DNA from 3 places in the Alteromonas sp. G4i13 genome. Region 1 is predicted to be linked to each of the others. Evidence: predicted binding sites of a transcription regulator. Region 1 holds the regulator's gene; each other region holds the start of a gene.
What was found. The regulator ArgR, encoded in region 1, controls arginine synthesis, uptake and breakdown. The targets are predictions, from matches to a motif close to ANTGAATANNTATTCANT.

Region 2: the regulator ArgR is predicted to act here: its motif matches at 3,255-3,272, upstream of gltB (glutamate synthase large subunit).
Region 3: the regulator ArgR is predicted to act here: its motif matches at 6,806-6,823, upstream of ACFI6J_RS10915 (aspartate aminotransferase family protein).

Annotation. Positions count from the first base shown of each region.
Region 1 covers NZ_JBHNYX010000020.1:30,563-41,265, reverse strand. Annotated here, with positions in the region: gene ppc (phosphoenolpyruvate carboxylase) at 1-1,218, shown strand, start outside; gene ACFI6J_RS11540 (alpha/beta hydrolase family protein) at 1,282-2,313, opposite strand; gene ACFI6J_RS11535 (hypothetical protein) at 2,447-3,259, shown strand; gene mdh (malate dehydrogenase) at 3,571-4,509, opposite strand; gene argR (transcriptional regulator ArgR) at 4,747-5,211, shown strand; gene ACFI6J_RS11520 (type 1 glutamine amidotransferase domain-containing protein) at 5,296-5,979, opposite strand; gene ACFI6J_RS11515 (TonB-dependent receptor) at 6,168-9,377, opposite strand; gene ACFI6J_RS11510 (PhnD/SsuA/transferrin family substrate-binding protein) at 9,762-10,655, shown strand; gene ACFI6J_RS11505 (hypothetical protein) at 10,655-10,703, shown strand, end outside.
Region 2 covers NZ_JBHNYX010000012.1:28,676-39,378, reverse strand. Annotated here, with positions in the region: gene arcB (aerobic respiration two-component sensor histidine kinase ArcB) at 1-1,850, opposite strand, end outside; gene ACFI6J_RS07850 (N-acetylmuramoyl-L-alanine amidase) at 1,950-2,885, opposite strand; gene gltB (glutamate synthase large subunit) at 3,548-8,014, shown strand; gene ACFI6J_RS07840 (FAD-dependent oxidoreductase) at 8,028-9,443, shown strand; gene ACFI6J_RS07835 (zinc-binding metallopeptidase family protein) at 9,572-10,703, shown strand, end outside.
Region 3 covers NZ_JBHNYX010000018.1:75,437-86,139, forward strand. Annotated here, with positions in the region: gene ACFI6J_RS10875 (Dam family site-specific DNA-(adenine-N6)-methyltransferase) at 1-764, shown strand, start outside; gene ACFI6J_RS10880 (DUF2970 domain-containing protein) at 848-1,048, opposite strand; gene ACFI6J_RS10885 (hypothetical protein) at 1,058-1,366, opposite strand; gene ACFI6J_RS10890 (TorF family putative porin) at 1,543-2,373, opposite strand; gene rpe (ribulose-phosphate 3-epimerase) at 2,679-3,356, shown strand; gene trpS (tryptophan--tRNA ligase) at 3,422-4,429, shown strand; gene ACFI6J_RS10905 (anthranilate synthase component II) at 4,530-5,114, shown strand; gene ACFI6J_RS10910 (HDOD domain-containing protein) at 5,412-6,578, shown strand; gene ACFI6J_RS10915 (aspartate aminotransferase family protein) at 7,041-8,249, shown strand; gene astA (arginine N-succinyltransferase) at 8,270-9,307, shown strand; gene astD (succinylglutamate-semialdehyde dehydrogenase) at 9,321-10,703, shown strand, end outside.

The DNA of each region.
Region 1 (10,703 bases):
GCCAGTGAGCCGTCAGATGTCATGGCCGTACAGCTTCTACTTCAAGAAAGTGGTGTAGATTGGCCTATGCCAGTGGCACCATTGTTCGAAACGCTAGACGATTTGAACAACTCACCTGACGTAATGCGCAAACTTCTGTCTATCGACTGGTATCGCGGTTACGTTAAAGGCCGTCAATTCGTTATGATCGGTTACTCTGATTCAGCGAAAGACGCTGGTGCATTGGCTGCTGGCTGGGCACAGTATCAGTCGCAAGAAGCATTGGTTGCCATTGCTGATGAGTTTGACGTAAGCCTGACCCTATTCCACGGACGTGGCGGTACAATTGGCCGCGGTGGATTGCCAGCACACGCGGCTATTTACTCACAACCTCCTGGCTCACTAGAAGGCGGTTTCCGCGTAACAGAACAAGGCGAAACTATTCGCTATAAATTCGGTATGCCTAAGCTGGCTAAACGCAGCTTGGGTATTTACGCTAGCGCTATAATTGAAGCCATGTTATTCCCGCCTCCGGCACCAAAAGAAGAGTGGCGAGAGCTTATAACTGCAATGGCAGCCCAAGGTCGCGATAACTACCGTGCAACCGTGCGTCACGATAAAGAGTTCGTACCTTACTTCCGTGTTGCAACGCCAGAGCAAGAGTTAGGCAAACTCCCACTAGGTAGCCGACCTGCGAAGCGTAAGCCTCAAGGCGGTATTGAGAGCCTACGTGCGATTCCATGGATATTTGCTTGGGCACAAACCCGTTTGGTACTGCCAAGCTGGCTAGGCGTTATGCGTGCTATTGATAGCGTGAAGACCCCTGAGAATGAGAAAGTGGTTAACGAGATGTTCAGCGAATGGCCATTCTACCGTTCACGTCTTTCTATGCTAGACATGGTGTTCCATAAAGCTGACCCACGTATTAGCGAAGCTTATGACGAGCGCTTGGTACCAAAAGAGCTTAAACACTTTGGTGAAGCATTACGTAGCGAGCTTAAAGAAAGCATCTCGTCACTCTTGGCTATCACAGGCGATGACGACATTATGAAGAACGACCCGCAGGGTAAAGAGTCGATGGAGATCCGTGCAGGATACCTTCAGCCACTTCATTACCTGCAAATTGAGCTTTTAGATCGTATCCGTAAAGCCGGTGACGATGCACAGAACACCAGCCTAGAACGCGCCATGATGGTAACTATTGCCGGTATTGCCATTGGTATGCGTAACACAGGTTAAGTACGCTAACCCTTTAAATTAAAGAGGCCCGCTTCGTATTTCGTTGCGGGCTTTTTTATTGCGTTATTGAAAGTGCACCGCTAACCAACTATTGATTTCGCTTTCCACTTTATCGCGATAGAAAGTTAAACTATGATCGCCGTTTTCGTAAACAACCAGCTTATGCGAGTGGTTATTGTCTTTTAGATGCTGTGCCGCCTTAAGCGAATGTGAAACATCAACGCGCATATCTGCGCTTCCGTGCACTAGCAAAATAGGTACATCAGGATTTAGCTCATCAATCCATTTTACCGCTGAGCGTTCATCAAGGGCTTTTGTTTGGTTTTGCTCCATATTCGGAACAAGTTTATTAAGCAGCGCCTGCATGTCTGGACGGCGCGCCACAGTTGTATGCAAATCAGACGGGCCTGCTACAATCACTGCGCTGGCAATGTCACTTGTGTTCTTTCGAAGCGCCTGCCATGTCATCATGCCGCCACGACTCACGCCATATAAGGCAATCTTGTTAGAGTCGACATTAGGTAACTGTTTGGCTATTTCAATCAGTCGCAAAACGTCGTTTACATCATCGCCGCCAAATTCATCTTTACCTTGGCTAAATTTAGCACCGCGGTAGTTACTCGCTAAGACAATATAACCCTGCTGCGCAAGCGGCATTAGACGCTCAACCACGGCTATGCGCGTTACATTATGTTTATGGTTACCACCGCGATTATAAATAATCACGGGGAGTTTTTTGTCACCAACATGCTTTGGCGACACCATAACACCTGAAATTTTCAATCCATCCGACTCGTATTCAATCCACTGGGCACTTGTATCCTTCATGAGTGCATTGAACTTTTTAGGATTGACCGCTTTTTGCCATCGATCCACAAACGCAACTTTTTGATTATTACTTTGCACATGTGCTAACCATGCCTTGTAATCGGTAAAGGGAAGTGCATCGCCTTTGAGCGTTAATGCTTCAGGCAACTGAGCAAACGCAGTGTCTGCCAATGACGCCGTATTGCTTGTTGCCGCAACCGTATTGGCGTTAATGCATAAACTAAAAAATGTGATGGAAAGTAAACTAGCGCATTTAAAAAAAGTCATAACACATCCTTGTTTAATTCGAACAAAAAGAGCTTCAAGTCACTAGTAAATAACGAATGTATTTGTGACTCAACAAAATACGCATATAGTTAGTAACAAAATTTGTACCCCATACATTTTAAGGGAATAAAAAGTGCGAACATTTTTACTACTAACCTTTTCTACTTTGCTTTTGCTTTCGTTTAATAAGCTCTCTTTCGCAAGCACAATGGAATTACCCCCGGGTTTGTGGGAAGGCATAAGTCAAGATGAAACGACATTTAGGTTGCTTCAAATACAAGAAAGTGGCGAACACAGCTTTTTTGAAATCGCCATCCCAGGAGGCTTCAAAAAAATGCGTCGCACACCGTTTACCAATGACGACATCACTTGCATAGAAAACCGGTGCACAATTAAAACAACGATCGAAGGTGATGTTACACGCACGCTTACTCTTTCGCCTCACTTAGATAACGCTTTTAACGTATTAGAGTCGAGCTATAAGGACAAAGAAAGTTATATTTCTCAGACTTATCTAATCGTTAAACAGGAAGCAAAGTCAACGCCGAGAAAGTTTTTAGAAAACCGCAAGCAGATACTATCTAATGCAAAGCAGCATATCGCTAATCATCCTTTTGGCACTTGGATTGGTGTTATGCAGTATTTAGATAGACCCGAATTAGCTTTACTCGAATTGTACGAAAGCGAACGAGGCTCACTGCGCGTTTATAGAAAAGGGGAAGACGCATTTAGGGAAGTCCAATCACCATTTACTGCTGACGATGTAAGCATAGATGCTCGAGTCATCGAAATTGAAGCTTCCCACACAACTTTCGCTTCAAAGATTATCCTATTCGTTCTTACGGACAACATGATTTCCGGCTATACATACGCATTACACAAAGGCTACCCAGTCGCGATGGGCCCAATAAAGTTGTTTAGAATAGAGCCATTACAGACACAGTAAGTCAATTAGGAAATAAACTTATTGCTAGCTATGGGTAAAATGCTTAATTGGCGGTACTTTAATAAATAGGCGCTTCTGTGCCTAGGATGCCGCGACAAAGCCTACAAAGACGCAACAAAAAAGGCTGGATACGTAAGGTCGTAACAGACTGCTCTTTTCTAAAAAAACTTCAGTGATTAGGCTATTGAGATATTCGGAGTTGGCGGGGCTTTGATAAGTAGGCTCTCCACCGCAGGGATGCGGTGGCGAAGCCTACAGGGAAGTATTCACGGCGTGCCTACGTTCAAAGGCCTGCCAATGACACTCACCAATTAGCCGTTTACGAAGTCTACGCCTAGCTTGATGTCGCCACGTAGGCCTTCAAGCATGTCGTTTTTCGCTTTTTCTTCAAATGCGCTTAGCTCGCCGTATGGCAAGATTTCTTCAACACCGTTTGCGCCTAGGCGAACTGGATGTGCAAAGAATGCTGCGTCGTCGCTGTCGTCAGTTTGTACATAAGTGTACTCAACAACGTTCTCACCTTGCATTGCTGCAACTAGAGATAGACAGAAGCGTGCCGCTGCTTGACCCATTGATAGGGTTGCAGAACCGCCGCCCGCTTTAGCTTCAACAACTTCAGTACCCGCGTTTTGGATACGAGTAGTTAGGCTAGCAACTTCTTCGTCTGTGAACTCTACGCCTTCAACTTGTGAAAGTAGAGGAAGGATAGTTGTACCAGAGTGACCACCGATTACCGGTACGTGCACAGAAGATACGTCTACACCTTTAAGTTCAGCAACAAACGTTTCAGCACGGATAACGTCTAGTGTCGTTACACCGAAAAGCTTATTCTTGTCGTAAACGCCTTTTGCTTTAAGCGTTTCAGCTGCAATAGCAACAGTAGTGTTAACTGGGTTAGTGATGATACCAACACACGCGTTCGGGCAGTTATCAGCTACACCTTCGATTAGGTTTTTAACAATGCCGGCGTTGATGTTGAATAGATCAGAGCGATCCATACCTGGCTTACGAGGCATACCCGCTGGAATTAGAACAACGTCTGCTCCAGTTAGTGCATCAGCTAGGTCATCTTTACCGTGACCGGTTACTTTTACCGCAGTGGGGATGTGGCTCAAATCAACGGCAACACCAGGAACAACTGGCGCTACGTCGTAAAGCGCTAAATCTGAACCTGCTGGCAATTGTGTTTTCAACAACAAAGACAGCGCCTGACCAATACCACCGGCAGCACCTAACACGGCTACTTTCATACCATTTCTCCTATGGGATTACTTCACGTATTTAAACGGAACGTCACACTAATGCAACGCGGGGGAAAACTCAATCACCGGATCGTCTTATTAACGTTATTTATGGCGATTTTATCTCGATATTCATTATCATGAATGATTATGCAAAGAAATTGCGCAAAGTCTACCTGTACGGCACAATATACGCATACTAAATATAATTCCTAACGATAACCCTCAAAAAAGAAAAGAGCGCTAATGGCAAACGCAAAACAAGAGCTACTCATCAAAGCTTTTAAAGAAATTCTTAAAGCAGAAAGTTACGGTTCACAGGGTGAAATTGTTGATGCATTAAAAGCACAAGGCTTCGACAATATCAGCCAGTCTAAAATCTCTAGAATGCTAAGCAAATTCGGCGCGGTACGCACGCGAAATGCCCGAGGTGACATGGTGTATTGCTTGCCTCCAGAGCTAGGTATGCCTACGGCTAAAAGCCCTCTTAAACAGCTAGTACTGGATATCGTTCACAACAACGTAATGGTAATCATTAGAACCAGCCCTGGTGCTGCACAGCTTATTGCTCGTCTACTTGATTCATTGAGTAAAAAAGATGGCGTATTAGGGACGATTGCGGGTGATGACACGATTTTTATTGCCCCTGCTGACGTGACAAGAATTGAAGAATTAAGACAACGCGTTGAAGATTTATTTGAAAACGTTTAGCCATGGCTCCAAAAGCTGACAATCAAAAAATAAGAAACCGCATACAAGATGCGGTTTCTGACTCGGTAATTAACTGAAGCTTTCCTAAGATAAAAGCTTAATTAGCGCATCTGCTGCGGGGCGTGACGATGGTGGATTCTGTCCCGTTACCAACAAGCCATCAGTACACACTTTTACGGCGAAATCGTCGGCACTTTCATATTTTCCACCCTTTTTGACTAGCTCATCTTCAACTAAGTAAGGCACTACGTCAGTGAGTTCCATTGCCGCTTCTTCGCTGTTTGAAAATCCAGTTACCTGTTTACCATCAACTAAGTACTTGCCATCTGGAGTTTTAACGTCCTTAAGCACGATTGGAGCGTGGCACACTGCACCAACAGGCTTATTCGCTGCAATTGTGTCTTCGATTAACTTAATCGAGTGCGCGTTGTCAGAAAGGTCCCACAAAGGGCCGTGACCGCCCGGGTAAAATACGGCGTCAAATTCTTCAGCACGCACATCTTCAAGCGGTATGGTCGACGCCATTGCACTTCGCGCCAGTTCATCTTTTGTATATCTTATTGCGTCGTCTGTCATCGCATCATCTGCAAGGCTATTTGGGTCGATAGGTACTTGGCCTCCCATTGGCGACGCAAGGGTAATCGTATAGTCTTGATCTTTAAATGCGTAATATGGCGCTGCGAACTCTTCTAACCACATGCCTGTTTTCTTACCCGTATCACCCATTATTTCATGAGACGTCATTACCATTAGCATACGTTTTGTCATAAGCCCTCCTTGCGAGCATTTAAAAAATTTTCTCGTCAGTTAATTCGTGTAGTGGAGGGACTTAGATCATAAGCAAAGGCTATGCGCGGTAAGTAACAGGTGTGTGAGATAAATCGCAGACATAAAAAAGTGCCACTTCCTGTTAAGGAGAGTGGCACCTAACACTACAACTTTTTTAAACTAAGTAATTAGAAGTCGTATTTAATACCGAACTGAACTTGCCATACTGATTGGTCAAGCACTTCTAGGTTTTTAATACGTGAATCACTGTTCAAGTCAAAATATTCATATTGACCATCTACGATATTTGCAGAAACTACAGCACGCTCATATTCATAGCGAGTACGCTCGATGCGGCCCCAATCGTCATTCAGTAGGTTACCGAAGTTTTCTATATCAAAGAAAACCGTCAACTTATGCTCAGGGTAAAGCGCTGGTAGTTCTTGTTGAATACGCACATCAATGATTGTTGACCAGCGAGAGTTGTCGCCATTACGTTCAGCAATTCCACCCTTGTACTGAGCTAGCTCTGAACTATTAATATAGTCGATGAACTCTTGCTGAGCTGCTAGGTCACCACCAAATGAAGTTGCTGCAAACAATGGATCATTGATGCCATCTGGAACGTAAAGCAGGTGTCCTGCATCATCGTTACGGCTTTCACGCGCACAACGACCACCACCAACATCTAGCACACATGCGTTGTTTTCATCGAATGTGTAGCTATAAGGCTGGCCAGAGCGACGCTCGGCAAAGATTGAAACAGTCGTTTCATAGCCGTCAATTAACTCTTTCTTCCAATTGAAGCGCATTTTCCAAAGGTGCTCGGTCTGGAAGTTAGACGTGCCAGCTTGTGGTTGTTGACGATCATAAGCAGCAAAGTCGGAGTAGTTAGATGTCGCAGTTGAAGATGTACCATAGCCGATATCTTCTACGTCAGCATAAGTATAACTTGTAAAGAAGTCGAATGAGCCATAAGAGGTATCCCAAGCTTTTGAAGCAGACAAGGCGTATAATATTGAATCACCTTCATCAATTGAGCTTGTTACGATAGCTTCTGGACCTTCGCTACAGTCATAAACACCACGACCATCAGGCGCTGTACTAACTGGGTTTTCGCAGCGTTGATCATACCAGTAAGTAGCATTTTCAAGCTTGTTGTAAAGCACATCAGCAGAGAACAACCAACCTTCTAGTTCTTCCATCTCTGGCTCGTGCGCAACACCTAAGCTTACTTTCCAAGTTGTAGGTATATCAAAGTCATCTGCCAGCGCGTTCACATCGCCATCTGGGTCAATGTTAGCAAGCTGGTCAAGAATGTTCTGTGGAATGTACTGGCCTGTAGCAGCATCTGGTGTAGTAGGAACTTGGTATGTCTGACCAGAACCAAAGTCTTGATAATTGTCAGAAATTACGCCGTCATTTGAGTAGCTGTTTGATACCCAAACGCTTGGCGCCCCACCAGAGAAGCGACCAATACCACCACGTACAGTTGTATAATCAGACGCATACCACTGGAATGACACACGAGGAAGAATTACATCCAGCCCATCAACATCATTGGTGTTTGAATAGCCGTAGCGGTCTACAAAGTTTTGGTTCTCGCGGATAGAGCCTTCAGCTTCATACCAGTCATAACGGATACCAGCGTCAATAGTTAACTCAGCTGTCGCTTCCCAAGAATCTTGGAAGTAAAGTGAGTTGTAGTTGTAACCCCAGATCGCACGAAGGTCGTTCTCATCGTTTGTAATAGCATTATTGTAAAGCAGCGCAGAAGCTTCAGCATTTGCAAGGTCTTCTAGGCTGTTAAATAGGTATGAACCTTCAGAGTTTTGTGCAAATAGGTTATTTACGTCAACTTCTTCACGCTCATAACCAAACTTCATGATATGGTCGCCAGTTGTGTAAATACCAACTAGTTTAACTTGGAAGAAGTCCTGATCAAGAGAGTTACCGTGACGGAAGCGGTCTGGACCAATCGTCAAGTAATTTTCATCGCCATCGACTTCACGTAGGAAAACGGCAAAGTTAGGGAACTCAGAACCATTTAGCGACTCTTGGCCTGTAGCTTGCGTTGTTTTTGCTACTTTGAACTGTGTAGAGAAGTCTGAAGTCCAGTCAGAGAAGACGTGTGCAATGAAACTTTCAACCTTTTCTGAGCGGTCATACCACGCAGAAGATGCGCCAAGTACTTCGTCTTGCGCTAGGAAGTTGTTACCATTTTGCTCATTGATTGAGTTACCGTCGGTAAGCATATAAGTAAACTTAGCGCGGTGATCATCGTTGATATTCCAATCGATATTTGCAAGAACTTTCTCGTCTTGTACATCGTCTTTCTGGAAGTTGCCTATGTCAAAGCCCCAAACGTCAGAAACGATTTGAGAAACTTGGGCAACATCATCTAGCGTGATATTTGGAACTTCATTAACGGCGCCTGACCCAGCAGGCCCACGATTAAGCGGTGCTACAGATTCAAATTTATCGTAAGCTACAAAGAAAAAGAGCTTATCTTTTATTAACGGACCACCTAAAGTGGCAACAAACGTTTCTTCTTCGAAATCAAGATTGAATTCTTCATCACCATTGTTATCGCCAGCGAATGAATCGTCAGTGTAATAGTAACCAACTGAGCCGTGGAATTCGTTCGTGCCTGATTTGGTTACAGCGTTGATTGTACCACCGGTAAACCCGTTATACTCAACGTCAAACGGCGCGGTCTGGATTGACAAAGATTCAATTGCATCATAAGAAATTGGAGAGCGCTGAGTAGGGTAACCGTTAGCGTTAAGGCCGAAACGGTCGTTTAATGCTACACCATCCACTGTCAAAGAATTGAACTTATTATTCGCACCCGCAATGCTAAGCTCTTTTGAACCACCGCTTTGAACGTTTACTGATGCAAAAGGGTCAAGTTGAGCCGCATCTGTAATATCACGGTCAATCGATACTACTTGCTGAAGCGCTTGAAGACCTAGACTTGTGCTAAGAGCTTCATTAGTATACCCAGTGCCTGCAGTACTACCAGTTACAGTAATAACTTCAGTGCTACGAGACGACTCAAGTTGAATTGGAAGATCCAACGCTTGGTCTAGAGAAAGATAAACGTTTTCTACTTTCGCAGGAACGAAACCATCACCTGAAATAGTGATAGTATAAGGGCCACCCACGCGAAGACCGCGCGAAGAAAAAGTGCCGTTTTCATTTGTGGTCGCGACCGAGGAAGTACCTGTTGGTTCGTGTTTAATTGTGACTGTCGCGCCAGAAAGGTCTGAGCCAGCTTCAGTGACAACATTGCCTCGAATAGACGACGTTGTTGTCTGTGCCGTGGCTGTACCAGCCAAACCTGCAGCAACAGCAACAGCGATCGCTACGCGACTTAGCTTTGCTTTGAAGTTCATGTGTGTGTTTCCCTTTTGTTTAAAATTCTTTTTTACTCGGCCTAGTGTAGTGCAAAAAGTACTACATAAAACCTATGACTTTCACTGAACCCGACAAATTGTCGTAAAGGTTCGTGTCAAATTTATTACAATTTTATATTTTTATTTAACAGCAATCGCCCGAGGCTATTGAGTTTGCAAAATAATACTTGACCACATGGTCAGGTTAATTTACTTGTTATTATTATTGTCAATCTGCGACGAATAGCTGATTCTATTCTTGGCAGATATGCTACTAATAAACAGCGTTTAATAAAAATCAGGTTTACTTATAAAAATACGTAATTTTTCAATGAGTTAACACAATAAAATAAATTTACCTATTGCAATAAATAACCTTAACTGATGAAATCACTATATAAATCGTTAATTCATTTGGTCGTTTTTTTGACGAATTTCAGAATTGTTGCTACCGGAAAGTGGATAATTTTTATCTTAGCTGCACTTGTGTGCGGTTCGATAAACTATTTTCAAAATTCCGATGAGTATAGTGACATCGCCCCACAAACCGGTCAATATTTGACCTGCAAAACTGATTTACAGGGCAATAGCGACGTCTTTTCTGTGTATGTTACTGACGGTAGAATTGCTGAAATGGCAAGCGAGCGCCTATGCAATGATAAAACGATTAAGCGCCAATACGGTGAAGTTAAAGTTACAATAGGCCAAAGTGATTACGATACCTTTCGATACATTAATCATGGCGTTGTTGATTTAGCGCTGGTGAAAAGTAATGTCGTAGATGCGTTCGGGGCTGACCAAATTTATGGATTAACCAAAGTAGCATCGCATCCTGACTACTCAGCTTTTTTTATCGCGCTAAGAGAACGACCTCTACTATCTAAAGAGTACTTGCTAGGTAAAAAGATAGGATTGCTCGATTATCCGAGCAGCCGTTCTGGTCATATTGTTCCCAAAACTGTTTTGCAGAACCTCGGACTCAGTGACTCCAATTTAGATATTGTTTACTTCAGTTCTCACCAAGAACTGCGACGAGCTTTGCTCGCGGGTGATATTGATATTATCTCCTCATATTGGGCAGAAGAAGACAAAGACAACTTCTCAAGAAACTATGCAACGCCGCTGCAGGAAAGTGTAAGTGGAATGCAATGGTATTTGAAAATGCAGACGCAAAACACAGACTTATTTTGCGCTATACAGTCGGTAATTCATGAAGTTGCAATGTCTCATCCTAGACCTTATTACAAAACTATTACATTAGAGGAAGGGTGTAACTAATGGGTAGTAAGAGAATATATTTTAAGCCCAAAGCCTTTATCATCTTTA
Region 2 (10,703 bases), on a different contig from region 1:
TCATCACGCTTTTTAATGACGTTTGCCGTTAGCGCCACGATAGGCGTTTGCATAACCAGATCTTCTTCAATAATCGTACTTGCCACATCGAATCCTGTCATGTCAGGCAATTGAATATCAAGCAAGATAAGGTCGTATTGGTTTTCCCTGACTTTGTCTATGGCTTCTTGACCGGTCATTGCTACATCGACTTTCTGGCCAAGCTTCTCGAGCAAGGCTTTAGCGACCATTACGTTCAATTCAATATCTTCTACTAACAAGATATTGAGCCCTGTCACTTGAAGCTGCGCGACTTTCATCGGGCTATTAGAAATTTGAACAGGCAACACAATTTCAAAACGGGTGCCTTTACCCACTTTACTTGAAACGTGAATTTCACCTTTCATCAAGTCGACCATTTGCTTACAAATTGCCAATCCAATACCGGTACCTGTGGCCGATTGGTGGTCAGGGTGATCAACCTGATAGTACATGGCAAAAATCTTATCAATTTCGCTTTCAGGAATACCTACGCCCGTGTCTTCAATCACAAATGTCACATACGCCTTATCACCATCAGGTTTCGTCGATGAAACCGTTAAACTTACGTGACCTTTTTGTGTGAACTTCACTGCGTTAAACAGGATGTTCCATAATATCTGACGAAGGCGCGTACCATCTATTTCAACAAGACGGGGAAGCGGCTCGTTAATTGTCGTTTTAAGCTCTAGCTGTTTGTCGGCTGCAAGTAGACGAATAATGCTGCTAAGTTCTTCGGTAAAGTCTTTCAACGATATGGTTTTTAGACTCAGCTCAAGCTTATCTCTGTCTAACTTATCAAGGTCGATAATATCGTTAAAAATATTACCTAATGTTATAGCGCTGGCGTATATCGTACTTACCCAGTTAAATTGTTCTTCACTCAACTCGGTATCACGCAGCATACGGCTTAAGCCCACAATACCGTTTAGCGGTGTGCGTAGCTCATGACTTATGGTTGCGATAAAGCGAGTTTTGTCGGTACTTGCTTTTGCAGCAGCATTTTCAGCCTGCTTACGCTCAGTCATGTCTCGACCGAACGACAACAAGCCAAGGCGATTACCGTCTTTATCGAAGAAAGGTACACGCTTCATTTCGAAGTAACGACGACGTCCATCAGCAAAGCGAAGCCACAGCTCTTCTGTGATACTGGCGTTGGTTTCTAGAACTTCGTGATCACTCGCTACAATTTGGCGGGCAAGCTCTTCCTCATATACGTCTTTTGGCGTTAAGCCAAGCAGCTCTTGCTCGGTTTTGCCCGTCATAAGCTCCGCTATACGGTTACAACCAGCAAACCTGCCTTCTTCATTTCGGTAATATATTAAGTCTGGTGAGGCATCGATGATTGAACGTAACAAGGTTGATAAGCGGCGTGCTTGTGCTTCTTGTTCTGATTTATCCTGAATTTCTTTTTCTAAGTCTTTAAACAGCGCCTCACGCTCTTCTTGTGCTTGCTTGCGCTGCTCTATCTCGTGATTAAGCTGTCTGATGTTGCTTTGAAGTTCGCGGTTAAGAAAGACATCTTCTTCACGCAAACTTTCCAACTGGCTTACCACTTCCTTTAAGTTGGTACGTGAGTTTTCTAATTGCTTGATTAACTCACTAAAGAAATAAAGTACCCAAGGCGCAGATAACATGGTCAGTACTACAGCACTGATGAAGTCATCGGGCTGAACCTGGCTTCCCATGCTCACGCGAATTACGTATGAGCCCCCTAGCGTAAACACAAGCGAAAGAACAACAAACAATATGCTGAGCTTTAGAGTGCCAAAACGCTGAACAAATTGGGCAAAGCGAATTGCCCAAGAATCGTTTGGTGAATCTGAATGCATGTACGTCTAATTTAAGCTTATTTTGCGGTTATCCTATCAGGCTTTCCTCTTTTCGGGAATGCGGTTTGTCAAAGCATAACTCTGTGGCCCTGCTCAGAATTAGGATTTGAAAGGCGACTTTTCAGTAATTTCATTAATGTATTTGGTATTCACCCATCCCACCTTCGTGTAAGACACTTTCGCCCACTCCCCTCGCTTTTCCAGTATTTTTAGCACTTCGCCCTTATTCAAACCGTTCTCGACAGTTGGGTACGAAACATCTGGCCCTTTTCTCACATTCAGCGAATTGGCACTTACATTGGCCACCCGCTTTACAGGGCTAGCGAGATCCCGCTGAATTTGATCATGCGCCTCTCGCTGTGAATTCGAATCACTTGACTCAGTTGCCCACCTTTCACTATCACTTTGCAAAACAGCGGCTTTGAGTCTTTGAAGGGGAAAAGCGGGGCCAGGATCGACCTTTCGTGACGGCGCTATTTCTTCATGCCCGACGATAGTAGAGATGTTGTAGTGGCTACACAACGCTTTACACAGCGATAGCGTCCTAACAATTTGTACGTCGGTGTACTTGTGCCAATAGCCCATAGACTGTTGGTTAATATGCTGGGCAGCTAATACTTCATTCTCGCCAAAAATTTCGCCAAACCAACTTTCAAAGGTGCCATCTCCTCTTGCCTTAAGCTGGCCGGCATTGTCTAATTCAATGCCGATAGAGTACTGATTCAAGCCACTACGCCCCTCGTAATAACTTTCTCCTGCGTGCCACGCTATTTTATTAGTCGGAAGCATTTGGACAATGTCACCATTGCGTCCAACGGCAAAGTGAGCTGACACACCGCTATCGGCATTGGTCAAGACATTCACCGAAGATGAAAGGCTACTACCGGCGGTAAAATGAATAACAATAGTATCGGGAGATCCAGATTGAAAACGCCCAGATGTGTTAGGAGAAAGCCTGAAGGTGATATTGTCGCCAGTTAGAATATGATCATCTATACTAAATAAAGGCAGTGGTGAAGCATGTAGTGTATTCATACAATAATCCTTATTGTCTTAACAGCACGCCACCACAGTGAATTTTTATTCTTCGCCTTCCACATAAGCGTACACTCAATTCACACACAGGGCTCTCTATCAACATCCTTCAGCGCACCACGAGCCTTACCTGTGGTTAATTTTCAATCAATATAGCAAACTACTTATATTAGTGGAACCATAGCTTTACAAATTAATAAAAATACACCGCAAACCGCTATTGACAACATAAAACATCAATTTCAAAGCATATTTATTCATTAATAAAACGCAAATGAGAAGTAGTATCATTTATAAGGGGTGAGTTATTCACTTTGCAATACTGATAACATTTTTGTTACAAACATAAATGACGCCACGTAAACAACTGATTAATATATATTTAATTATATTTATACTAATTCACTATAAAGCTTATACTTTTAGCGTTTGATTTTAGTTTTTAATGTGGGTATTTTGTACGGCCCGCATCGCAATAATGCATAAAAATGCGGAAACGACTGGAATCCTCTAATAATAAAATAACGACAAGAAAGGCGCACGCCGCGAGCAATACCGCTCGCAGGCATAAAAGACGTCTAATAATGTTGTGATACGCAAACCTAGGCGCATCTACACGCAACGCATACCTTGCCCAGTCAAAAGGTTGAAGGAGTTAAGAGATGAGTTTATATAATCCCAATGATTCCCGGGACAACTGTGGGTTTGGCTTAATCGCTCACACTCATGGGGAAGCCAGTCATGAATTGGTAACTACTGCAATACACGGTCTTGACCGTATGCAGCATCGTGGCGGTATCGCCGCCGACGGGAAAACCGGTGACGGCTGTGGTTTATTACTACAGAAACCGGATGCGTTCTTCCATGCAATCGCCGAAGAAAATGGCTGGAAACTCAGCAAAAAATACGGCGTGGGCATGATTTTCTTAAGTCAGGACCCGGTACTTGCGCAAGCCGCGCGTGAAGTACTTAATGAAGAACTAGAAAAAGAAACACTTTCAGTAGTGGGTTGGCGCGAAGTGCCTGTCGACCACTCAGTACTGGGTGAATTAGCGCTAACGGGTGTTCCACAAATTGAACAGGTATTTGTGAACGCGCCAGCAGGTTGGAGAAAACGCGACCTTGAGCGTCGTTTGTATATGATCCGCCGCCGCGCTGAAAAACGTCTTGAGAAAGATCCCGATTTTTACGTAGCTTGTTTGTCGGGCTTGGTAACGATCTACAAAGGCTTGGTAATGCCAAAAGATTTACCCGCCTTTTATCACGATCTTGCCGATGAGCGTATGCAAAGCGCAATTTGCGTTTTTCACCAACGCTTTTCAACAAATACACTACCACGCTGGCCGCTTGCTCAGCCTTTCCGCTTCCTTGCGCACAACGGTGAAATTAACACCATTAAAGGAAACCGCGACTGGGCCATGGCACGTGCTGCTAAATTCGCAACGCCACTTATTCCAGATCTTAAAGATGCAGCACCTTTTGTTAATACTGAAGGTTCAGACTCATCATCGCTGGATAACATGCTGGAGCTATTCTTAGCCGGCGGTATGGATTTATTCCGTGCTATGCGGTTACTTGTTCCACCCGCCTATCAAAACAACAAGACCATGGACGATGATCTTCGTGCATTTTACGAGTTTAACTCTATGCACATGGAACCATGGGACGGCCCAGCGGGTATCGTTTTAACTAACGGTCGCCACGTTGCCTGTAACCTTGATAGAAATGGTCTACGTCCTGCTCGTTACGTTATTACTAAGAACGGTTTCATTACCCTAGCCTCAGAAGTAGGTATCTGGGATTACGAGCAAGCTGACGTAATTGAAAAAGGCCGTGTAGGCCCAGGTGAAATGCTTGCTGTAGACACATACACAGGCAAAATCTGGCGCTCTACTGAAATTGATGAAGACTTAAAAGCACGTCACCCTTATAAAGAGTGGCTAGATAAGCATATTCGTCGACTTACACCAATTGAAAAGCTTGATGCGTCATTAATTGGTAAACGCGTGTTTGACGACGATGCCATGGCGGTGTACCACAAGCTACACGCCTACAGCTATGAAGAAATTCAACAAGTTGTAAAAGTACTCGCGAAAGACGGTCAAGAAGCGGTTGGTTCAATGGGTGATGACACGCCAATGGCGGTTATGTCATCTCGTCAGCGTACGGTTTACGACTATTTCCGTCAGCAATTTGCACAGGTAACTAACCCGCCAATCGACCCGCTACGTGAAAACCACGTTATGTCGTTGGCAACCTGTATTGGCCGCGAGCAAAACGTATTTAGCGAAACCTCAGGTTACGCTGACCGCGTATTGTTTGACTCGCCAGTGCTAATGTATACCGACCTTAAGCAACTGCGCGAATTTAACCCAGACAACTACTACTCAGAAGTCGTGGAGCTTCAGTATGCGCCGCAAGAAGGTTTGAAGAAAGCCATCGAGCGCGTTTGTAACGAAGTAGAAATGCTGGTTAAAAACAAGCGTGCTGCATTCGTTATTCTGTCTGACAGAAACATTAAACAAAATCGCTTGGTTATCCCTGCTGCAATGGCAGTTGGTGCGGTACAACGTCGCTTAGTTGAAAAGTCATTGCGCTGCGATGCTAACGTTGTTGTTGAGACAGCAAGTGCCCGCGATCCACACCATTTCGCGGTGTTGATTGGCTTAGGTGCCACTGCGGTTTACCCATTCCTAGCATATGAAACTATTGAGCAGCTTTGTGAAAAAGGCGAGCTAGATATTTCTCCTATGCAGGCCACGTTGAACTACCGTAAGGGTATCAACAAAGGCTTGTACAAGATCATGTCGAAAATGGGTATTAGCACTGTTGCTAGCTACCGTAGCTCTAAACTGTTTGAAGCAGTGGGTATTAACAATGAAGTGATGAAGTTATGCTTTAAAGGTGTGACCTCACGCATTCAAGGTGCGGGCTTCGATGATTTCCAGCAAGATCTTATCAACCTAAACCGTATTGCTTGGCTTAAGCGTAAATCTGTCGATCACGGCGGCTTGCTTAAATACGTGCACGGTGGCGAATATCACGCCTATAACCCAGACGTAGTCAGTACGCTTCAAAAAGCTGTGGTGTCTGGTAACTACGACGACTACCAGCAATATGCAAAGCTTGTTAACGAGCGTGCGCCTGCGCACATTCGCGACTTGCTAGCTATAAACCCTGATTGCGACCCTATTGATATTAGTGAAGTAGAAGCACCGGAAAACTTATTCCCACGCTTTGATACTGCGGCAATGTCAATTGGTGCACTAAGCCCTGAAGCGCATGAAGCGCTAGCGATTGCCATGAACCGCCTGGGCGGTCAGTCTAACTCGGGAGAAGGTGGCGAACACCCTTCTCGCTTTGGAACTGAAAAGAACTCTAAAATTAAGCAGGTGGCTTCAGGTCGCTTTGGTGTAACGCCACACTATTTGGTTAACGCAAACGTTATTCAAATTAAAGTGGCGCAGGGTGCAAAACCGGGTGAAGGCGGTCAGCTTCCTGGCGATAAGGTAAATAAATACATCGCACAGCTACGTTTCTCTGTGCCGGGTGTAACCCTTATTTCACCACCACCACACCACGATATTTACTCAATTGAAGATTTGGCACAGCTAATTTTCGATTTGAAACAGGTTAATCCAACGGCACTTATATCCGTTAAGCTAGTATCTGAGCCGGGTGTTGGCACCATTGCAACAGGTGTAGCGAAAGCCTATGCCGACCTTATCACCGTTTCAGGTTACGACGGCGGTACAGGTGCAAGCCCGCTAACATCAGTTAAGTATGCGGGTAGCCCATTTGAGCTTGGTTTATCTGAAACTCAGCAAGCGCTTATTGAAAACGGCTTACGTCACAAAGTACGCGTTCAAACCGACGGTGGTTTGAAAACAGGCTTAGACGTAGTAAAAGCCGGTATTTTAGGCGCTGAGAGCTTTGGTTTTGGTACAGGTCCAATGGTGGCTTTAGGCTGTAAATATCTACGTATTTGCCACTTGAACAACTGTGCGACCGGTGTTGCAACGCAGGATCAAAAACTGCGTGACGACCACTTCATTGGCTTACCTGATATGGTAATGAACTACTTCAAGTTTATTGCTCAAGAAGTGCGTGAAATCATGGCGTCTATGGGTATTGCTAAGTTCGACGACCTTGTTGGTCGCACAGAGCTACTTAAAGTTTTAGATGGCATTACCGCTAAGCAAAACCGTTTAGATTTGTCTCCGTTGCTAGCGCAGCCTAAAGCAGGCGACCATACGCGCTTATTCTGCTCACAAACGACCAACGCACCTATCGATAAAGGTGAATTGAACGCGCAGATGCTTAAAGACGGCCAGCAAGCGGTTGTTGAAGGTAAATCTATTACCCTTAAATACCCAATCCGCAATACGGATCGCTCTGTCGGCGCATTGCTATCAGGTGAAATCGCTAAACACCACGGTAACCACGACTTTGAAGATACACCTATCAAAGTTGAACTTACCGGTACAGCGGGTCAGAGCTTCGGTGTGTGGAACGCTGGCGGCCTGCATATGCACCTTGAAGGTGATGCCAATGATTATGTAGGTAAAGGGATGACCGGCGGTAAGCTTGTTATTCACCCACCTCGCAATATCTCTTACGACGCCCACGACAGCGCCATTATGGGTAACACCTGCCTTTACGGTGCAACAGGCGGTAAGCTGTTTGCTGCTGGCCGTGCTGGCGAGCGCTTTGGCGTACGTAACTCTGGTGCTATTGCGGTAGTTGAAGGCATTGGCGATAACGGCTGTGAATATATGACAGGCGGTATCGTGGCTGTACTTGGTCCGGTTGGTGTTAACTTCGGTGCAGGTATGACTGGTGGTTTTGCTTATCTTATGGATGATGGCGACGACCTTGATAACCGTGTAAATGCGGAACTGGTCGATGTAATGCCAATTGAAGATAAAGCGATTCTTGCTGAGCACTTACGTGGCTTAATTAATCAGCATTACGAAGAAACAGGAAGCGAGCACTCGTTGTCGTTGCTTACTGATTTCGCCGCAACGCTGAAACGCTTCAAGCTTATTAAGCCAAAAACCAGTGATGTGAAAAACTTGCTTGGTCACATCAGTCGTTCAAGTGCTGAATTACGCATTCAGGCTCAGTAGGAGGATTTAGTTTATGGCAAAGAACGTATATCAATTTGTCGATGTTGAACGTATCGATCCGCCGAAAAAGCCGATCATGGTACGTAAACAAGAGTTCGCGGAAATTTATCAACCGCTGAGCCAATCTCAAACCGAAGGCCAAGCAGATCGCTGCTTGGACTGCGGTAACCCATACTGTGAATGGAAGTGCCCAGTGCACAACTACATTCCTCAGTGGTTAAGCTTGGCGAACGAAGGCCGCATTTTAGAAGCTGCGGAACTTTCTCATAAAACCAACAGCTTGCCTGAAGTATGCGGCCGCGTATGTCCACAGGACAGACTGTGCGAAGGTGCATGCACGCTGAATGATGACTTTGGTGCAGTGACCATTGGTAGTATTGAAAAATACATTACCGATACGGCATTCAAAATGGGCTGGCGCCCAGATATGTCTGACGTGGTATGGACCGATAAGAAAGTGGCGATTGTAGGTGCAGGCCCTGCTGGTCTTGCATGTGCTGATATTCTGGTTCGTAACGGCGTTAAACCTGTTGTTTACGACAAATACGAAGAAATTGGTGGCCTACTTACATTTGGTATCCCGTCTTTTAAATTAGAGAAAGACGTGATCAAGCTACGCCGCCAAATTTTTACCGAGATGGGTGTTGAGTTCGTACTTAACACTGAAATTGGTAAAGACATACAGTTCCAGGATTTGCTTGATAAATACGATGCTGTTTTCTTAGGCATGGGTACGTACAAGTCTATGCAAGGTGGCTTCGATAACGAAGAAGTTGAAGGCGTTCACGAAGCGCTACCTTTCCTTATCGCCAACACCAATCGCGTAATGGGCCTTGAAAAAGATCCTGCTGATTACATTGATATGAAAGGCAAGCGCGTAGTAGTTCTAGGTGGTGGTGATACCACGATGGACTGTGTTCGCACGTCAATCCGCCAAGGCGCTGCCCAAGTTACCTGTGCATACCGCCGTGACGAAGAAAGCATGCCGGGCTCTCGCCGCGAAGTTGTTAACGCAAAAGAAGAAGGGGTTGAGTTTAAATTCAATCTTCAGCCGCTAGACATTGCAGTAGATGAAAACGGTAAGGCATGTGGTGTTAAGCTGGTTAAAACCGAAATGGGGCCACCGGATGCCAATGGTCGCCGCCGCCCTGTTGAAGTGGAAGGTTCAGAGCACGTACTAGAAGCAGACGCGGTAATTATCGCCTTCGGCTTCCAGCCCAGCCCTGCGCCATGGTTTGCTGACTTCGGCATTATGCTCGATGAAAAAGGTCGCGTACGCGCGCCATCTGCTGGCAAATTTGCTTACCAGACCTCTCACCCGCAAGTCTTTGCCGGTGGCGATATGGTACGTGGTAGTGACTTGGTTGTTACTGCTATCGACGAAGGCCGTAAAGCCGCAGAAGGGATTATGGACTATATTGGCGTTTAACCTTCGCTAACTAAGGCCTATTGTCCATTCACGAAAAGCTCGATAGTTCTGCTATCGAGCTTTTTTTATTTAAAACTAAAGAGATACGATTTACATTAGATAGAATAATTGAATAAAGAGATGACATCATGAGATTGCGGACAGGGCTACTTTACGGGTTATTTTTAGTTTCCGTTTCATATTGCGCCCAGGCAGAGGAAAGTAACGCACTTACCACTCGCTCGGCTAAAGCAGTGTTCGCAGACTACTTGGAATATCTCACGCTACCCAACGTTGCAACGCAATCAGCAACTGATATAGAAAAGGTTGCGCGTTGGACGGCAACGAAATACAGCGAGTATGGTTTTAATACTCAGCTGCTGGAAAACAACGGCATGCCGATGCTGTATGCTGATTACATGCTAGCTGGGAAAAATGCCCCTACCCTGCTTTTTTATGCACATATGGATGGTCAACCGGTTAACGCTGAGTTGTGGGAACAAGACAGCCCTTGGCAGCCCGTTCTAAAAATCGAAGAAAATGACAGCTGGGTTGAAAAACCACTCTCTTTACTCGATAAAGACTATGACCCTAATTGGCGTATTTTTGCGCGCTCGGCATCTGACGACAAAGCCCCAATTATGATGTTACTAGCAGCCATAAACTCACTTTCGACGAATAAGGTGACGCCATCAGTTAATATCAAAGTGCTCCTTGATTCAAACGAGGAAGGTGGCTCTCCTACCCTCGCAAAAGTGATAGAAAAAAACAAAGCGCAGCTTTCTGCAGATGCCGTAGTAATGTTAGACGGTCCCATGCATCCATCCAACGCTTCTACCGTGGTTTTCGGTCATCGCGGTGCGACACTGGTTAAGCTCACTGTTTTCGGACCAAACTCTGATAGCCATAGTGGGCACTTTGGCAACTACATTCAAAACCCCGCTTTTATGCTCTCAACACTCTTAGCAGGGATGAAAAATGAAAATGGTAAGGTGACTATTCCTAATTATTACGGAGACGCTCCTCTGTCAGAAGAAACAAAACAGGTGCTTCGAGACATTCCTATTGATGAAACTGCACTATTGGCACGCCTTGGGGTAGCAAAGTCAGAGTCTGTAGGTGGCAACTACTATGAATCCATTAGTCTTCCGTCTTTAAATATCAATGGATTGAGCGCTGCAAGCACAACAGCAGTAAGGACAATCATTCCGGCTAGCGCTACAGCGTCCATCGATATTAGAACTACAAAAGAGGCTCACTCGTCCAGACAAGTTAAGCTGT
Region 3 (10,703 bases), on a different contig from region 1:
CCGGATCTGTATTTCTGAATACGCAATACAAACGCTACCTGCTTAATGACATCAATCCTGATCTCATCAACTTATACAATTTCCTTAAAGCGCAGCCCGATGCACTGATTAACGATGCACGCGCGTTTTTTGATGGAAGTCGCAATGAAGAAAAGATGTACTATGACTTGCGCGAAGAGTTCAACGCAACGCAAGATGAATACTACCGAGCGATTCTTTTTCTTTATTTAAACCGACATGGGTACAACGGTTTATGCCGCTACAGCCTTCAAGGGCGTTTTAACGTACCTTTTGGCCGCTATAAAAAGCCGTACTTTCCAGAAGACGAGATGTTTGTGTTTTCGGAAAAATCGCAAAAAGCGACGTTTACTTGTCTTCCTTTTGAAAAGGTTTTTTCTAGAGCTAGGCGTGGCAATGTTATTTATTGTGACCCACCGTATGCTCCTATCAGCAAGACTGCAGCGTTTACCAGCTATGCGGCGCGAAGCTTCGGACAAGAATCTCAAGAGAAGCTGGCTGAGCTCGCCACCCGCGCGTCAAAAAAGCGAGGCATACCCGTCCTCATCTCAAATCACGATTTACCGCTAACTCGGTCGCTTTATCACGGGGCAGATTTCAGTATGCTGTCAGTTAAGCGTTCGATAAGTCAAAACGGTGCAAAGCGACAGCCTGTGGATGAAATTTTGGCTTATTTCCCTCCAGCTAACGTCGCACCAAAGCGAAACACTCGAAAAAAGAAGACGTTTCACCGCCCTTCAGTTTAGTGTGTGGTGCCTAAAAAACGTCTTATAGGTAGCGCATCGACCGCCTTACCCGCATACGATTTTAATGTGTATTCACGCAATTGCTATGCGCTATAGCCCGTATACCATTTAACGAACATAAAAAGCGTAACAACAAACAGCACGACCAAGATTACGCCAATGACGGCGAAACTGATAAAAGTGCCTTTAGTAAAGTCACGTTCGTAGTTTTTATGGCTCTGAACACCAAATAGACTAGCAACTACACTACCTAGAACTGACCAAAAACCAGTACCAGACTGCATAATTTTCCCCTAAGTGTCGTTAGCAGGTGAGGTGAAATCTCGATTACCTTCGTCGCTGTGCATCAACTCAAGTAGGTCTAAAAAGTGGAATTGGAAAGATGATGATTTCCCCGCTATCCATGACAGCCAACTGACTTCCTCAACACCCTCTTGATGACGGGCACATTGGTTTTGAATATGGCTTGCGGGCAACTTGGGGTTGAACTCCGTAACGGGTTGGAATTCGCATACTGACGAGTGTGAATTTGGCGTACTTGTGACCGCAACGCTAACAAGCGCTACCGCTCCACAAATCGCAAAAAATGGAAGAACCTTCATCCTGAATACTCCTTACACTCGTTTAAAAATTAATCTCATTATAATCAAAAGCAGGTTACGAACAAGTTAAAAATGCGTTGCTTGTAAGAAATGAAAAGCCTAACGAAAACACATTAGGCTTTTAGTACTCAACGTTTAATTTAAGAGGCCTATCCTTAGGCCTCTTAACTTAACTTTTAAAGTTCGAAATCTACTGAGTAAGCTACAGTGAATTTCAACTCGTCGTTATCTAGTGCGTCAGCACCAACATCATCTAAGTTCGTTCCAGTTACAGCAAAGCTGAAACCATCTTTCGCAATGCTTACGCCGTAGTCTGCATAGCTGTCAGTCTCACCGTCGCCAAAGTTGAAAGCTTCAACAAAGTCACCGCTGTGATAACCAGCATGTAGAGTCAACTCAGTGCCATTCAAAATTTCTGTGGTGTAATCAAAAGATGCGTAGTAAGCCTGGCCAAAGCCGAAATCTTGGCCTTCTGCTTCGTCAGCTTCGGTGTGCGCAAGTAGATAAACTGTTACGCTTACTCCACCCATGCCTACTGAACCGTAGATCTCTGCGAAATCGAATTCAGCTTCTGCGTCATAGTTGTAGTATAGGTAGCCGAAGTCATATGCAATGCCGTCAGACTCGCCTGAGTATCCGAAATATACGTCATGCTCGTAAGAATAAATATCATCTGATGCATAGCTTACGTTCGACGCCCATGTACCCGCATAAAAACCACTTTCATGCGCGTAATCGATACCACCCTGTACTGCGGCTTCGTTAACGGTTTGTGTTAAACCACGCCAAATATAGTTACTGGTTGCACTAGCGTTAGCAGTGAATGAACCTTCTGCATAGCTAGGCATGGCTGTTAACAGACACGCTGAAGAAATAGCAGCGGCAAGTATTGTTCTTTTTGTAGATGTTTTCATGTGTGTTCTCCAGTCAAATTCAAACTTGTTGTAATTCGTTTTTTCTGTCTGTGTTTTCTTTTTTGGACTGGATAACGCAAAGTTGATGCCCATTTATGGTTCACCAAAAAAACTCGCAAAAAATAAATTAACCAATTGAAATTTAAAATATAATTTCAATTAAAAAAATCACCCGCTGTCACCGAAACAAAAAAACGCTGCATAAAAATGCACCAACATAACGCGCGCTCACCAAAATTGGGCAACGCTCTGACAAAGTCCGTTTATCTTAAATTTCCGTGAAATTAACGCTGATTAACCCTTTGCATAGTAAAGAAGCACGGATTTGGGTAAACTTTCGCAAAGGTGAAACGTAAGTGGCAACGCACCTTGTTGTTTTTAGAATGAAAGGACATGCAATGAAACCATTCCTAATTGCTCCATCAATACTATCGGCCGATTTCGCTCGACTTGGCGAAGACGTAGAAAAGGTATTAGAGGCTGGCGCTGATGTGGTGCATTTCGATGTAATGGATAACCACTATGTACCCAATCTTACGTTTGGGCCAATGATTTGCGAGGCGTTAAGAAACTACGGCATTACAGCTCCCATTGATGTGCACCTAATGGTGAAGCCCGTCGATGACTTAATTGGAAAATTCGCGAATGCAGGGGCCAGCTATATTAGTTTTCACCCAGAAGCGTCTGAGCACATAGACCGCTCTCTACAGCTTATTATCGATGCAGGTTGCAAGCCGGGGCTCGTATTTAACCCAGCAACGCCACTACATTACCTTGACCACGTCATGGACAAACTGCACCACATTCTTATTATGTCGGTTAACCCAGGGTTTGGTGGTCAAAAGTTTATTCCTAGCACCTTAGATAAAGTGCGCGCGGTGAAACAGCGTGTATTAGAAAGCGGCTACGATATTCGAATTGAAATTGACGGTGGCGTAAAAGTCGATAACATTCGCGAAATAGCGGAAGCGGGCGCGGATATGTTTGTGGCTGGTTCGGCTATTTTTTCTCAACCCAACTACAGCGATGTCATTGAGCAAATGCGCAATGAACTAGCGTCACTGTCTAAAGCATAATTTTTGAAGCTTTATTTTCTCAAGCTTTATTTTCACAGTATTTAACGTATTACAGGTAAAAAGAAATGAGTAATAAACCCGTTGTATTAAGTGGCTGTCAGCCTTCAGGACAACTTACCCTTGGCAATTACATGGGTGCACTTAAACAGTGGGTTTCCATGCAAGACGACCACGACTGCTTATATATGATAGTGGATTTGCATGCTATTACTGTACGACAAGACCCTAAGCAGCTTGCTGAAGCTTGTCTAGACGGCCTTTCTCTTTACCTTGCTTGCGGTATTGATCCACAAAAAAGTACTCTGTTTTTGCAATCCCATGTGCCTGAACATGCACAGCTATCTTGGGTATTGAATTGTTACGCCCAAATGGGTGAGCTTAATCGCATGACTCAATTCAAAGATAAGTCTGCGAAGAACGAAAATAACATTAATGTAGGCTTATACAGCTACCCTGTACTCCAAGCAGCAGATATTTTGCTATACCAAGCAGATAAAGTACCGGTAGGTGAAGATCAGAAGCAGCACCTTGAATTGACTCGTGACATTGCTACACGTGTTAACAATCTATACGGCGATGTATTTCGTCTACCTGACCCGTATATCCCAGACTTTGGCGCTCGCATCATGAGCCTTCAAGAGCCTGAAAAGAAGATGTCTAAGTCTGACAACAACCCGAATAACTTCATCGGCTTATTAGAAGATCCTAAGAAGTTGGCCAAGAAAATCAAACGTGCCGTGACCGACTCTGACGAGCAAGCTAATATCTACTTTAACCCAACTGAAAAACCAGGCGTGTCTAACTTACTGACCCTACTTTCACTTGCGACGGGTAAATCAATTAAAGAGCTTGAGCCTGAATATACTGACAAAATGTATGGCCACCTTAAAGGTGATGTTGCAGACGCTGTGGTTGCTCTACTTGAACCCATTCAGGCCCGCTATGCTGAAATTCGCGCAGACAGAGCATATCTTGACGACGTAATGCGTCAGGGTGCTGAGAAAGCGTCAGCGCGAGCGGCTGAAACTTTGGCTAAGGTATACAAAGCAGTCGGCTTTATTCCAAAGCCATAACAGCCGAATTCCAACATCTTGCTACACGCCATGAAGGGTTCATTTAATCCTTCATGGCTAAAACCTTCGCAACTTAGAAATACCAAGGACTAGCACTGCTGTGTTGCTGTTAATTGATAACTTCGATTCGTTCACTCATAACCTCGCTCGGTATTTCACTGAGCTCAGCGTCGACGTTGAAGTGGTGCGAAATAACGCACTGACCTTAGACGACATATCTCGCTTAGCGCCTTCACAGTTAGTTATTTCACCGGGACCATGCACGCCTAACGAAGCGGGCATCAGCTTATCTGCGATTGAACATTTTGCAGGCAAGATTCCTATTTTAGGTGTATGCCTGGGTCATCAAGCTATAGGTCAAGTGTTTGGTGCCAAGGTAGTAGGTGCACAAGAGATTAAGCATGGAAAAATTTCACCCCTAACACACCGCAACAGTGGCCTGTTCAAAGGCTTACCTAACCCGTTTAACGTGACGCGCTACCACTCATTGGTTTTAGATCCCGCATCGCTACCTGCCTCACTGAGTGTTGATGCATGGTGTGAAACCGCAAAGGGCACAAAGGAAATCATGGCAATTTCCCATAACCATCATCCTATTTGGGGCGTGCAGTACCACCCCGAGTCACTGCTTACCGAACACGGTCATAGCGTACTGGATGCATTTCTTCAGTTTAAATCAATTTAAGTATACGAGTTTGATGCCGATACGCTTTTATAGCGTAAAAGGTTACGCTTGAAGGCCAGAATTACTCGCAATTCACTGATTTTTCGTTTAACTTTTCATAATTCGTTTTAGCCAATGCGCTGAATAAAGATTATACGAAGCATCGCACACGCAATATCAACAGTTGCAGGGTAAATAAGGCTTGCTTTCAAGCAGTAGCTACCATTTTTATCATTACCGTAGCGAAAGTAATAAAGGCCCCTGATGTACGATAATATTGCCGTTCACCAAAAAGTTATGAGCAGGAGTGCTTTTAATATGACAATGGGGGCAACCACACCGCCCACGATAGATGATCGTTTTGAAAATATGATCATATCGCCAGAGCGAGTGCTGGAAATGCTAGGAAGGCGCAAGGTGGGAGAAGTAAGCTTCGAGCAATCGGAGCAAGGTGATGCGCGCAGGCTGCTACTGCACGTTGAAAAAGTGGCGATTGAAAACAAGCGCCTTCAAGAGAAAACCGAAGCGTCATACCTTGAATCAGTGAGTCACCATCTTCACGAGATCCTTCTAGGTGAATTAACAGAGCAGCTAAGCTATACCGACGAGCTCGTTCAAAACGTACTTAACTTGCCCGAAAATATCGGCGAGCTTCTTGATGCACTTTCCGTGAAAGCATGCTCGGTTTCGAAACTAGAGCCAATTGCCGCAACCATGCCATGGCTTTATGATGAACTGATCGTTGTGGTGAATACTCCACAATTTAGACGCAAAGACTCCCGTGGGCGTATCATTGTTGTAGAGACACTGCGCACAGCATTGAGCTTTTTGGGTATTGAAAACCTACGCACATTGATACCGTCGCTCATCTTAAAGCGTGCTATGCCTCAGATTACCGACCCTTACCCGCTAATTAAACAAAAGCTTACGCCTTATACGACTGGCGTTGCCATAACGGCGAAACGCCTTGCAGCGCTTACGGATCTAAACAAAAACCAGGCTTATACCCTTGCGATGCTTAGTAATTTGGGGCGTTGTGTCGTAACAAGACTTTACTTCAAACTGTTCGATAAAATTCAGCTACATCTGTTGCAAGAATGCCAGAAAGACAAAGAGCAAAAGCGACATGAAGCGCTACTCAAAGTGGCTCCTTCAGCCAACCACCTTATTGCACTACAGCAAGAATTCGCAGATGCAATCAGCGCGGATATTCTGGAGTGGATGCATTTAATGCGCTTGCCTATTGCAGAACCTATGCGAGCGTGTGCCGATAAAGTACCCGCACAGCCTAAAACACTCAGTAAGGTACTTCATCAAGCCCGAACCTACACACAAATTCGGATGTTACATCAGTTAAAGCTTGTTGAAATGAAAGAAGTAAAGCCGCTTTTCATGGAGCAACGCTACCCTGCAGGTGCACTCGAAAAACTCAAAACCATTGATATTTTCACCCTTCCTTTGGTGAAAAACGAAGAGAATCATTAATTTTTTAGTGGATATTCATGCACTCGTTATGCACCTTTTTCATTTCATGTGCATGATGCCCCAAATTATTGACGGTTGCTCAATGCCTTGCCCGTTTTTAGCGACATTAAACAGGTAAGGCTTCCAGTCCTATCCCCCCTTTTTTATTGCCTCACAGTGCATTAAAACCCGTATGCAGCCCTTTTCTCAGCGCAAAAATTGATTATTACTAATTGATATAGCCCAGTAGTTAATAGTTATTCACTTTTCCTGCAAATTAAGCCACAGTCCTTATAAATAAAGGGCTGCAGCCCTTTGCATAGAAGACAAATGTTAAAAAAAATGGCATACTGTTGAACAAATCCGATTAGTTTTTACGCGCCCAATTAACGCTTATCGACCAAAGTAGTACTAAAATGTGCTCATAGATTCGATAAGCCAAATCACACAGTGTGATTGGCGCCCAACGCAGAGGTAACAAAGATGAACGTAACTCGCGCTACATTTGATGATGTAATGGTTCCTAACTATAACCCAGCAGGTATGGTACCTGTTCGAGGTGAAGGTTCACGCGTATGGGATCAAGATGGAGCTGAGTACATCGACTTTGCAGGCGGTATTGCAGTTAACGTTTTAGGTCACTGTCACCCAGAGCTTGTGAAAGCTCTTAATGAACAAGGCAGCAAGCTTTGGCACTTAAGCAACGTTTTCACTAACGAGCCAGCCCTTCGTTTAGCTAAAAAGCTAAATGACGCAACGTTTTCAGATAGAGTTTACTTCGCAAACTCAGGCGCAGAAGCGAACGAAGCAGCATTGAAGCTAGCTCGTCGCTGGGCGCTGGACAAGCACGGTGAAGACAAAAACCAAATCATCGCTTTCAACAAAGGTTTCCACGGCCGTACCTTCTTTACCGTAACAGTAGGTGGTCAAGCTGCTTACTCTGACGGTTTTGGTCCTAAGCCAGGCGCTGTTGACCACTGTGACTACAACGATTTAGCTGCCTTTGAAGCGCTAATTTCTGACAAAACCTGCGCGGTAATGATGGAACCGCTTCAGGGTGAAGGCGGTATTATTCCACCTGATGTAGATTTCGTAAAAGGCGTTCGCGAGCTTTGTGACAAGCACAACGCATTACTTATTTTTGACGAAGTTCAGTCGGGTGTTGGTCGTACTGGTCACCTTTATGCCTACATGGGTCTTGGCGTAACACCTGATATCCTAACTACCGCAAAATCTCTTGGTGGCGGCTTTCCAATTGGTGCCATGCTTACCACAGCAGACATCGCTGCACACCTTAAGCCAGGTACCCACGGTAGTACTTACGGTGGTAACCCACTAGCCTGTGCTGTTGCGGAAAAAGCGTTAGATATCGTGAACCAGCCAGAAGTGCTTGAAGGTGTACTTAAGAAAGAAGCCCTATTCCGTGAACTACTAGGTGCTATCAATGAAAAGTACAACGTATTTGAAGAAGTACGTGGTCAAGGCATGCTGTTAGGTTGTGCGTTAAATGAGAAATATCAGGGCCGTGCACGTGACTTCATGATGGCTGCAACGAAAGAGAACCTTATGTGTCTTGTTGCTGGCATGAACGTTATTCGTTTTGCACCTTCACTGGTTATTCCTGATGAAGACATCAAAGAAGGTCTTGCACGTTTTGAACGCGCCGTTGCTGCCGTTGTAAACGCCGAATAATTACAACACGAGTAGCGAACATGAATATCATTCGCCCTATCACGAAGGCCGACTATAACGCGCTTAAAGAAATCGCCGTTGAATCAGGTATTGGCTTTACGTCTTTACCTGTCAACGACGAGTTGCTGCAGCGTAAAATTGATCGTGCAGAAACTGCGTTTAACAAACTAAACGTAACCGAACCTGGCGATGAGTCATACTTGTTTGTAATGGAAGATACCACTACCGGACAGGTAGTGGGAACAACAGGTATTGAAGCGGCTGTTGGTATAGACGATGCGTTCTATCATTACCACCTAAGCAAAGTAGTGCACGCCTCGCGCGAGCTTAACATTCACAACACGGTAGACATTCTAACGTTTTGTAATGACTACACCGGTGTTACTGAAATATGTACGCTGTTTCTTCGCGAACAAGCCCGCGGCGGCATAAACGGCCGCTTCCTTTCAAAGGTTCGATTCTTGTTCATGATGGAGCACCGTGAACGCTTCTCAGAGACAGTTATTGCTGAAATGCGCGGTGTGAGTGACGAAGAAGGACGCTCACCGTTTTGGGAGTGGTTGGAAACCCATTTCTTCTCTATGGATTTTCCTACTGCCGACTACTTAACTGGCATTGGTAATAAAGTGTTTATTGCTGAACTTATGCCGAAGTACCCGATATACGTAAATCTGCTTAGCAAAGAAGCGCAGGAAGTCATTGGCGAAGTCCATGACAAAACACGCCCTGCTCTTCAGCTTCTTGAAGAAGAAGGCTTTTCTTGCCGCGGCTACGTAGACATTTTCGACGCAGGCCCGACGGTAGAAGCAAACTTAAGCCACATCCGCACGGCTCAGTCGAGTTTAAAACTGCCTGTAGTAATTGACGATAGCGCTGCTGCCCAAGGGCAAACGCACTACATCATTAATACATCAGTATCTGATTTTCGTGCAGTTGCCACCGAGATGACGGTAAGCGAAGAAAAGCAAGTTGCCGTGCTATCTCGCCAAGCCGCTGCTGCATTGAATGTCAAAGAGGGAGAGCACGTACGCTTCGCCCCCGTTACATTCAGAGATTAAAAGGACACCCACTATGCTACATACACATTTTATCAACGGTGAATGGGTTGCCGGACAAGGTCATGACTTAGCGTCAATTGACCCTGCAAAAAACGAAGTGATTTGGGAAGGTAAGTCTGCGACAGCCTCTCAAATTGATGACGCAATTAACGCTGCTCGTGCTGCACTTCCAGCATGGAGCATGAAAACCGTTGAAGAGCGTCTTGAAATTATTAAGGTTTATGGCACTAAGCTAGAAGAAGCTAAAGCGCACCTTGCCAAAGTTATGGCTAAAGAAACGGGCAAGCCAGAGTGGGAAACTGCCACTGAAGTTGGTGCCATGATGGGCAAAATTGGTATTTCTGAAAAAGCCTATTTCGAACGCACGGGTAACGTTGAAAACCCAATGCCTGTAGGTAAAGCCTTCATTCGACACAAGCCTCACGGCGTTGTTGCTGTATTTGGCCCATACAACTTCCCTGGCCACCTGCCAAACGGACACATTGTTCCAGCCCTTATTGCAGGTAACACAATTGTGTTTAAACCAAGCGATTTGACGCCTATGGTTGCACAAGAAATGGTGAAGTTATGGGATGCTGCTGGCCTCCCAGCGGGTGTACTCAACTTAGTACAGGGTGAAGTTGAAACAGGTAAGGCTTTGGCGTCGCATAACGATATCGATGGTCTTTTCTTTACGGGTAGCTCACGCACAGGAAAAATCTTGCACGAGCAGTTCGCAGGTCACCCAGGTAAAATTTTGGCTCTTGAAATGGGTGGTAACAACCCTCTCATCGTTAAGGATGTGGCTGATGTTGATGCTGCCGTACATGACATCGTTCAATCTGCTTTCATTACGTCCGGTCAGCGCTGTACGTGTGCACGTCGCCTATTTTTACCAGCCGATGCACAAGGTGATGCAATTCTTGCTCGCTTAATCGAAGTGACCAAAAATATTAAAGTGGGTGATTATGACGCTGAAGATCAGCCATTTATGGGCGCAATGATCTCAAGCAATGCCGCTGCTCTTATGGTGAAAGCACAGCGAGAACTTGAAAACCTTGGCGGTAAAGTATTAGTTCGCCTTGAACAAAAAGACGAAAACAAAGGTTTTGCTACTCCTGGCATTATTGATGTTACTGACATGCTTGCCTCACTGCCGGACGAAGAACACTTCGGTCCACTGCTTAAAGTGATCCGTTACAGCGATTTCGACGCTGCGATTGAAGAAGCTAATAACACTAGCTTTGGCTTGTCAGCAGGTCTTCTTGGCGACAACGAAGAAGATTATCGCTATTTCTTCGCACGCATTCGCGCGGGCATCGTAAACTGGAATAGACCTATCACGGGTGCTAGTAGTGCTGCGCCGTTTGGTGGTGTGGGCGACAGTGGTAACCACAGAGCAAGCGCGTTTTACGCA